Regions from separate parts of the Streptomyces sp. NPDC006997 genome, predicted to be linked through region 2. Evidence: riboswitches for the same ligand, from Rfam matches in the RefSeq annotation. Region 2 holds a riboswitch; the other holds the start of a gene.
What was found. A riboswitch is a leader RNA that binds a small molecule or an ion and turns the genes downstream of it on or off. The one in region 2 is predicted to bind cyclic di-AMP.
Positions count from the first base shown of each region.

Region 1: another riboswitch for cyclic di-AMP. It lies ahead of ABZ659_RS10510 (transglycosylase family protein); the one in region 2 lies ahead of ABZ659_RS33555 (M23 family metallopeptidase).

Region 1 is NZ_JBEYHH010000008.1:130,044-134,247, forward strand. Features, by position in the region: gene ABZ659_RS10500 (cytochrome P450) at 1-49, shown strand, start outside; gene ABZ659_RS10505 (transglycosylase family protein) at 214-1,245, shown strand; cyclic di-AMP (ydaO/yuaA leader) riboswitch at 1,428-1,610, shown strand; gene ABZ659_RS10510 (transglycosylase family protein) at 1,614-2,309, shown strand; gene eno (phosphopyruvate hydratase) at 2,568-3,848, shown strand; gene ABZ659_RS10520 (septum formation initiator family protein) at 3,966-4,204, shown strand, end outside.
Region 2 is NZ_JBEYHH010000057.1:17,503-21,706, reverse strand. Features, by position in the region: gene ABZ659_RS33565 (alginate lyase family protein) at 504-1,736, shown strand; tRNA gene ABZ659_RS33560 (tRNA-Met) at 1,784-1,857, shown strand; cyclic di-AMP (ydaO/yuaA leader) riboswitch at 2,170-2,327, shown strand; gene ABZ659_RS33555 (M23 family metallopeptidase) at 2,339-3,415, shown strand; gene ABZ659_RS33550 (PrsW family intramembrane metalloprotease) at 3,515-4,204, opposite strand, start outside.

The sequences.
Region 1 (4,204 bases), on a different contig from region 2:
CACACCCCCTCAGCCGCAGTCAACGGATCGTTCTCCGGAGCAAAGATGACACCTCGACGCAAAGGTGACACGCGCTCAACTCTGTGATCTTCACGTGATCTGCGCGGCATTAACTTGTGACAAGTGATCGTCTGCCGATACGTTCACCCATCAGCACGGCGCCGCAGCATCATGCGCCGCGCTGGTCACCGCTGTCTTGCGAAAGGTCCCGACATGCTCTCCGGGAACGGTCGTCACCGTCGCCCCCGCCAGGCTCCGGCTCTCCTCGTCGCCGCCGGAGTGACCGGTTCCGCCATCGCCATCCCGTTGCTCGGCGCATCCGGCGCGAGCGCCGCCGACGGCACCGTGTGGGACCAGGTGGCCGAGTGCGAGAGCGGCGGCTCCTGGAGCGCGGACAACGGCAGCGGCTACTACGGCGGTCTCCAGATCTCGCAGGACGACTGGGAGTCATACGGCGGTCTCGACTACGCGGGCAGCGCCGACCTGGCCAGCCGCTCGCAGCAGATAGCCGTCGCCGAGCGGATACTCGCCGACCAGGGCCCCGGTGCCTGGCCCGCCTGTGGGCTGCTCTCCGGACTGACGAAGGACAGCGGTTCCGCCGACGTCGACACGGGACTGGCCGAGGACTCCCCGGCGTCCTCCGCGTCCTCCGACGCTCCCGACGACTCCGCTGACTCCACGTCAGAGGACGCGGACGGCACCGACCAACGCAAGGACAAGTCGACCAAGTCCGACAAGTCCACTGATTCGGCCGCTCCCGAAGCGACCTCCGACTCGAAGTCCAGCTCCGACTCCGGATCCGCGTCCGACTCCGGTCGGGACGCCGAAGCGACCTCCGGCTCGGGCGCGGAATCGGACTCCGTCGCGCCCCGCAACTCCCCCACGGCCTCCACGAAGAGTGACCCGTCGGACGCTTCGCTCCGGGACGGCGACGCGTCGGACGCCACCTCCGGCAGCGGCCGCCACCGCGGCGACAGCGCCGACGAGGACTCCGCCGACGGCGCCCGCGCCGAATCCTCCGGCCGCCACGCGTCCCGTGACGCCGCCCGTGACGCCGCCGTCACCGCCGACGGTGCCTACACCGTCCAGCCCGGCGACAATCTGACCTATATCGCCGACTCCCTTGACCTCGACGGCGGATGGTGCGCGCTCTACGAGGCCAACGAGGACGCCGTAGGAGCCGACCCGGACCTCATCCTCCCCGGTCAGACCCTGGAAGTAGGGGTGGAAACGGGCGCAAAGTAGCGGGAGTTAACGCCACACTTCACACCTAATGTCCGTTTCAGTGGAAGTGTGGGATGAGTCTCAGAAGCCCTGATCGTCTTTGAAATTCCGCGGATCGCGTGTCTACGGTCATGACCGCTCGCCAACACGAGCCCCGGCCGCCGCAACGCCGAATCCTGCCAGTGGCGGCCCGGGAACAGTCGTCGCGTCAAGCGCCGCAGGCAGGAGCGGGGGACCCAAGGTAAGCGCCGGACCAGGCGGTTGAGGAGACTCGCCGCCGAACCGGCTAGGGGTGAAGCCGCACCGCTCGTAAAGAGGGGTGTGGCCGGGCAACTCAACCGGCCCGAACCCGACAGCTCACCTCGCAGGCGTCGGTGAGGGGATCAACCATGCTGTTTTCCGGCAAGGGCAAGCACCGCCGTCCGTCCAAGACCGTCCGCGCCATCGCCGCCGTCGGCGTCACCGGGGCCGCGGCCGTCGCCGCCCCGCTGATGGCCGCGGGCAGCGCCTCCGCCGCCACCGCGTCCGAGTGGGACGCCGTCGCCCAGTGCGAGTCCGGCGGCAACTGGTCCATCAACACCGGCAACGGGTACTACGGCGGCCTGCAGTTCTCGGCCTCCACCTGGGCCGCGTACGGCGGCACGCAGTACGCCGCCACCGCCGACCAGGCCAGCAAGGCCCAGCAGATAGAGATCGCCGAGAAGGTCCTCGCGGGGCAGGGCAAGGGCGCCTGGCCGGTCTGCGGCACCGGCCTGTCGAGCGCCGCGTACAACGGCGGCGGCTCCACGGACACCGGCTCCAGCGCCGGGACCACCGACGACTCCACCGCCACCCGCGAGACCGAGCAGCCGAGCACCTCCCGCTCCGCCGAGCGCCCGGCCGCGAAGAAGACCGTCACCACCCCGACCGGCAAGAAGGTCAAGAAGGGCGACGGCGAGTACAAGGTCGTCAAGGGTGACACCCTCAGCACGATCGCGCAGGAGCACGACGTCAAGGGCGGCTGGGCCAAGCTGTTCAAGCTGAACGACGACATCGTCCAGGACGCCGACCTCATCTACCCGGGTCAGCAGCTGCACCTCAAGTAAGTCCTGCCCCGGCAGACCACCCCGCTCCGGCGCGTCTCCCCCCGTACGCGCCGGGGCGGGGTTTTCCATGCCCCCGTGCCCTCTCTGCTTCCGGTACCCGTCCACCCTTCTCTTTGTTCCGTTCGGAAACAATTTACTCTCGGTTTCGGCTCTACCGGGGGTCGGAGGGCGAGCCGACGGCCCCCGGCCGGTTAGGCTCATGGCGCAGCACCCACCGCGGTACTGCTGACCCACGTCACATCCATGAAGGAGATGCTCGTGCCGTCCATCGACGTCGTCGTAGCCCGGGAAATCCTGGACTCCCGAGGCAATCCCACGGTCGAGGTCGAGGTCGGCCTCGACGACGGCAGCACCGGTCGTGCCGCCGTCCCGTCCGGCGCCTCGACGGGTGCCTTCGAGGCCATCGAGCTGCGCGACGGTGACCCGAACCGCTACCAGGGCAAGGGCGTCGAGAAGGCCGTCCTCGCCGTGATCGAGCAGATCGGCCCGGAGCTGGTCGGCTACGACGCCACCGAGCAGCGGCTGATCGACCAGGCCATGTTCGACCTGGACGCCACCGACAACAAGGGCTCCCTCGGCGCCAACGCCATCCTCGGCGTCTCCCTCGCCGTCGCCCACGCCGCCTCCGAGGCCAGCGACCTCCCCCTCTTCCGCTACCTGGGCGGCCCGAACGCGCACCTGCTGCCGGTGCCGATGATGAACATCCTGAACGGCGGCTCGCACGCCGACTCCAACGTGGACATCCAGGAGTTCATGATCGCGCCGATCGGCGCGGAGTCGTTCTCCGAGGCGCTGCGCTGGGGCACCGAGGTCTACCACACCCTCAAGAAGGTGCTGAAGGGCAAGGGCCTGGCCACCGGCCTCGGCGACGAGGGCGGCTTCGCCCCGAACCTCGGCTCCAACCGCGAGGCCCTCGACCTCATCCTCGAAGCGATCAAGGAAGCCGGTTACACCCCCGGCGAGCAGATCGCCCTCGCCCTCGACGTGGCCGCCTCCGAGTTCTACAAGGAGGGCTCCTACACCTTCGAGGGCAAGGAGCGCTCCGCCGCCGAGATGACGGACTACTACGCCGAGCTGGTCGAGGCGTACCCGCTGGTCTCCATCGAGGACCCGCTGTTCGAGGACGACTGGGCGGGCTGGCAGACCATCACCGAGCGCCTCGGCGACAAGGTGCAGCTGGTCGGCGACGATCTGTTCGTCACCAACCCCGAGCGCCTCGCCCGCGGCATCGAGGAGGGCGCGGCCAACGCCCTGCTGGTCAAGGTCAACCAGATCGGCTCGCTGACCGAGACCCTGGACGCCGTGGAGCTGGCCCAGCGCAACGGCTTCAAGTGCATGATGTCCCACCGCTCCGGTGAGACCGAGGACGTCACCATCGCGGACCTCGCCGTCGCCACCAACTGCGGCCAGATCAAGACCGGCGCCCCGGCCCGCTCCGAGCGCGTCGCCAAGTACAACCAGCTGCTGCGCATCGAGGAGATCCTCGACGACGCCGCGGTGTACGCGGGCCGCAGCGCGTTCCCGCGCTTCAAGGGCTGAGCCCACGCACGCGCCCACGCACGTGTGGGCGGCGTCGTCCGTACGTCCCCGTACCCGGTCCCGTACCGTGTGCGGGGACGTACGCGCGTGTACGGCGGGACGAGACGGAGGCGGGGCATGGCAGTGAAGGACCGGGACCGGTTCTCCACCACCACCAGACTGCGGCTGCTCGGCGAGCAGACGGCGGCCCGCGTCTACCGCTCCCAGACCCGCCGCCAGGCCCGCCGCTCCCGCCTCACCGGCCGCGCGGCCCTGCTCGCCCTGGTCGTCTGCACGCTGGTCGTCGCGCTCGCCTACCCGATAAGGCAGTACGTCGCCCAGCGCGCCGAGATCGCCGACCTGGAGCGGCAGAAGCG
Region 2 (4,204 bases):
GTAGGTGGGGGTGCCGGCGGGGCTGCTGGCGCCGGGGGATGGCCGCGAGGCCCGGCGCGGCGGGGTGCCTCCCCCAAGCTCTTCGAGCAGGAGGTACCCCCATGGCCCCGGCGGCACGACGGCCCACAGCTCGGTCGGCAGACGGCTGCCCGCAGCGAGGGCGGATGTGGGCGACGGCCCGCAGCGAGGGCGGATCTGGGCGACGGCCCGCAGTCGCCGTACGACGGAAGGGGACGGGTCGGGGGGTGTCCGCCCGCAGTGGTTCGCGCGGAAGACCCCGCACACCCCGCACCCCACAGCCCGCGCGGTTCCGAGGACGGACACCCCCCGGCGCGGCCCCGCACCACCCCCCGGCAGACAGCGCCACACCAGCCACCCACCAAACAGCCACAGGCCGCCGCAGGCGTGCATCTGGAGCAATGGACCTGCGCGGCGCCACGCGGCGGGGCACGCTGCCAGGGACAGGCTGGCGGACAGTGCGGAGGTGGTGGGGCGTGAGGTCGATGGCGCGGAGTGTGGTGTTCGGGGTGGTCGTCAGCTGTCTCGCCGGGCTGCTCGGCGGGTGCGGCAGTCTGGATTCCGAGGCCCGCAGCATGGCCCGCGCCCTACCCCCCGACGCCGACTTCACCCACCCCGGCATCCTCGTCGGCAAGTCACAGCTCAAGGCCGTCCGCGAGAACGTCACCGCGGGCAAACAGCCCTGGCTGAAGGCGTACCTCGACATGCGGGACAGCGAGTACGGCTCGTACCGCTACACCCCGAAGCCCTCCGCGACCGTCTCCTGCCCCACCAACGGCAGACCAGGCCCCGGCTGCCGAGCCGAGCGCCGCGACGCCATCGCCGCCTACACCCAGGCCCTCCTCTTCACCGTCACCGGCAAGGAACAGCACGCCGCCAAGGCCACCGCCATCATGGACGCCTGGTCCGCCAAGCTGAAACGGCACACCGGCGGCAACGCCGCCCTCCAGGCCGCCTGGTCCGGCGCCACCTGGGCCCGCGCCGCGGAGATCATCCGGTACACCCCCGACTCCGGCTGGCCCCAGGGCCGCGTACGCCGCTTCGAGGACATGCTCCGCACGGCCCACCTCCCCGAGGTCACCGCCCGCGTCCCCGACTTCAACGGCAACTGGGACCTCGCCATGACCAACGCGGCCCTCGCCATCGCCGTCTTCCTCGACGACCACCAGACCTTCGACGACGCCCTCGCCCGCGCCCGCGCCCGCGTCCCCGCCTACTTCTACCTGGCCAAGGACGGCCCCCGCCCGCGCCCCCCGAAGGGCGGCACCATCAACACCCCGGCCGAGATCTCCACGTACTGGTTCGGCCAGAAGACGTACAAGGACGGCCTCACCCAGGAGACCTGCCACGACTTCCGCCACGTCGGCTACTCCCTCGCCGCCACCGCCCACATCGCCGAGACCGCCTGGCACCAGGGCGTCGACCTCTACGACGAACTCAAGGACCGCCTGACCGCCACCCTCACCCTGCACGCCCGCCACCAGCTCCGCCGCACCGGCCCCACCCCCGCCTGGCTCTGCGCAGGCAAGGCGGACCGGAACATGGGCCCGCACCTGGAGGTCGTCCTCAACCACCTCGACCACCGCCTCGACGACACCGGCGACGGCGACACCCCCCTCGACGACGCCCGCGAACTCGCCCGCCGTACCCGCCCCGCAGGCGCCGACGGCCGCTTCGTCTCCTGGGAGACCCTGACCCACGCGAACAACCCCGGATAAAGGCGTGTGCTGGGCCCCCCGCCAATGGCGTACACTGGTGTCAACGCCGCGGGGTGGAGCAGCTCGGTAGCTCGCTGGGCTCATAACCCAGAGGTCGCAGGTTCAAATCCTGTCCCCGCTACTGAAGGCTTAGGGCCGGAATCCAGTACATGGATTCCGGCCCTAAGCGTTGTGGCGTACGACTTCACATCTCCCGGCGTGGCCGCCCGCCCCCCGTCACAACCCGTGACCCCTCGAACGCCCTCCGCATAACAACTGACATACAGTCAGGAACCCAATCCCCGGCCAACTCGCCCGATTTTCGCCGTTCATGGCCCCGTACGTCCCCCAGCGTTCGGTAATGATCAAGCGGAACGGCTTGGAATTCAGCCCCCGGTTCTATTAACGTCCGATAACGCAGCGCGGTCGTCCCAGCCGTCACAAGAGACGGCTCCGTGCGCACGCGCCGAATCCCGCGAGGGAACCGGGGAACCACCACCCTGGGGTGAATCGCGCGTCAACCACCGTAGAAGTACGACTGGTTTACGCGCGTAGGAGACCTTCCTGCTCCGAACCCGTCAGCTAACCCGGTAGGCGAAGAAGGAAGGAAGGAGTACGCCTACGTGGCGTCCAACCGGCCTGGCACCCCTGCTGCCTTCGGCTCCGACCCCGGTTCCGTCCGTCCCGTCGACACCGTCGACACCGTCGACACCGTCGTCTACGGCGGCGAGCGCACCGACGAGGGCCCCTGGGAGGAGTGGAACCCCACCGCGGACTCCATCCGCCCCGTACGCGGACGGCACCGCGTCAGCAAGCAGCGCGGCGGCGGCCTCGCCCGCAGCTCCACCGTTCTCGGCGTCGGCGTCATAGCCGCCGTCGGCGCGGGCGGCATGGCCACCGCGCAGACGGGCAAGCCGCCGGTCTCCATCTCCATACCCGACCTGCCCTCCGTCGGCTCCCCCTTCTCGGACGACGACTCCGAGGACACCGCCGCCGAGCCCGCCGAAGAGGCCGCTACCCCGCTCAGCGGCGTCGGCGTCACCACCACGGACACCGCCGAGGGCACCACCGACGCCGGTGAGGCACTGCGCGCCCGCATCATGGCCCAGGCCGAGCAGCAGCAGGACCAGGTCGACACCAAGGCGCAGCAGGCCGCCGAGGCCGCCGCAGCGAAGGCCGCCGCCGAGGCCGCCGAGAAGGCGGAGGAGGAGGCCGCGGCCAAGGCCGCCGCCGAGAAGGCCGCCGCGGAGGAAGAGGCCCGCAAGAAGGCCGAGGCCGAGCGGCTCGCCGAGCTGGCCCGGCAGTACACGCTGCCGACCTCCTCGTACACGATCACCTCGACCTACGGTCAGGCCGGTGCGATGTGGTCCTCCGGCTACCACACCGGCCTGGACTTCGCCGCGCCCACGGGCACGCTCATCAAGGCGGTCCACAGCGGCACGATCACGCAGGCCGGGTGGGACGGCTCGTACGGCTACAAGACGGTCCTCACCCTCGATGACGGCACCGAGATCTGGTACGCCCACCAGTCGTCGATCAGCGTCAGCGTCGGTCAGAAGGTGACCACCGGCGACGTCATCGGGCGCGTGGGCGCGACGGGCAACGTCACCGGGCCGCACCTGCACTTGGAGGTGCACCCGGACGGGGGCGGCGGGATCGACCCGATGGCCTGGCTCCAGGGCAAGGGGCTCACGCCCTGAGCGAGCGTCTCGCGGCATCCCCCTACTCCGCTTCCACCCCCGCTTCACCCTGATCCCCGGCGGTCCTGACGGCAACCCCCCGACGTCAGGGCTGCCGGTTCAGTGCTGGTAGGGATTGTGGACCGGCTGAGCCGGCTGAGCCGGATAGGCCGCGTAGGGCGTCTGCGTCGGCACCCATCCGTACACCGGACGCACCGGAGCCGTCATGCGCGCCGCGTGGTCCAGGGCCGGGTAGGCGATGTCCCGGCGGCTCCACAGCTCGTGCAGCAGTTCCCGTTCCCGTACGGCGAAGTCCGCCCCGGCCCGGCCGCGGCGGGCCCGGTGCCGCAGGAACGCCAGTGCCGTCGCGTACGCCTCGTACTGCGCCACCGTGCGCGACGCCGGTTTGCCCAGGTGGTGACCGGCGTACCCGCGGGCCAGGCGGCGCGCCCGCAGGGAGCCGAGCGCGTACGGCTCGGCCGGGGTGAGCCAGCCCGCGGCGGTGTAGACGGGCAGTTCCTCGCGTACGGTGCGCAGTTCGCGTTGGCGGGTGTAGACGGCCAGCCAGACCAGCAGGCCGAAGACCGGGACCATGAACAGGCCGTACACCGCGAAGAAGCCGTACGGGCCGAAGGACGCCGAGCCGTTCCACAGGGCGTGCGTGCCCATCGCGAGCAGTAGCCCCGACAGCGGGAGCAGGACGCGGCGCACGCGCTGCCGGTCGGCGCCGAGCGCGGCGATGCCGAAGCCGATGCCGGTCAGGACGGTGAACAGGGGGTGCGCGAACGGGGACATGATGATGCGCACGAA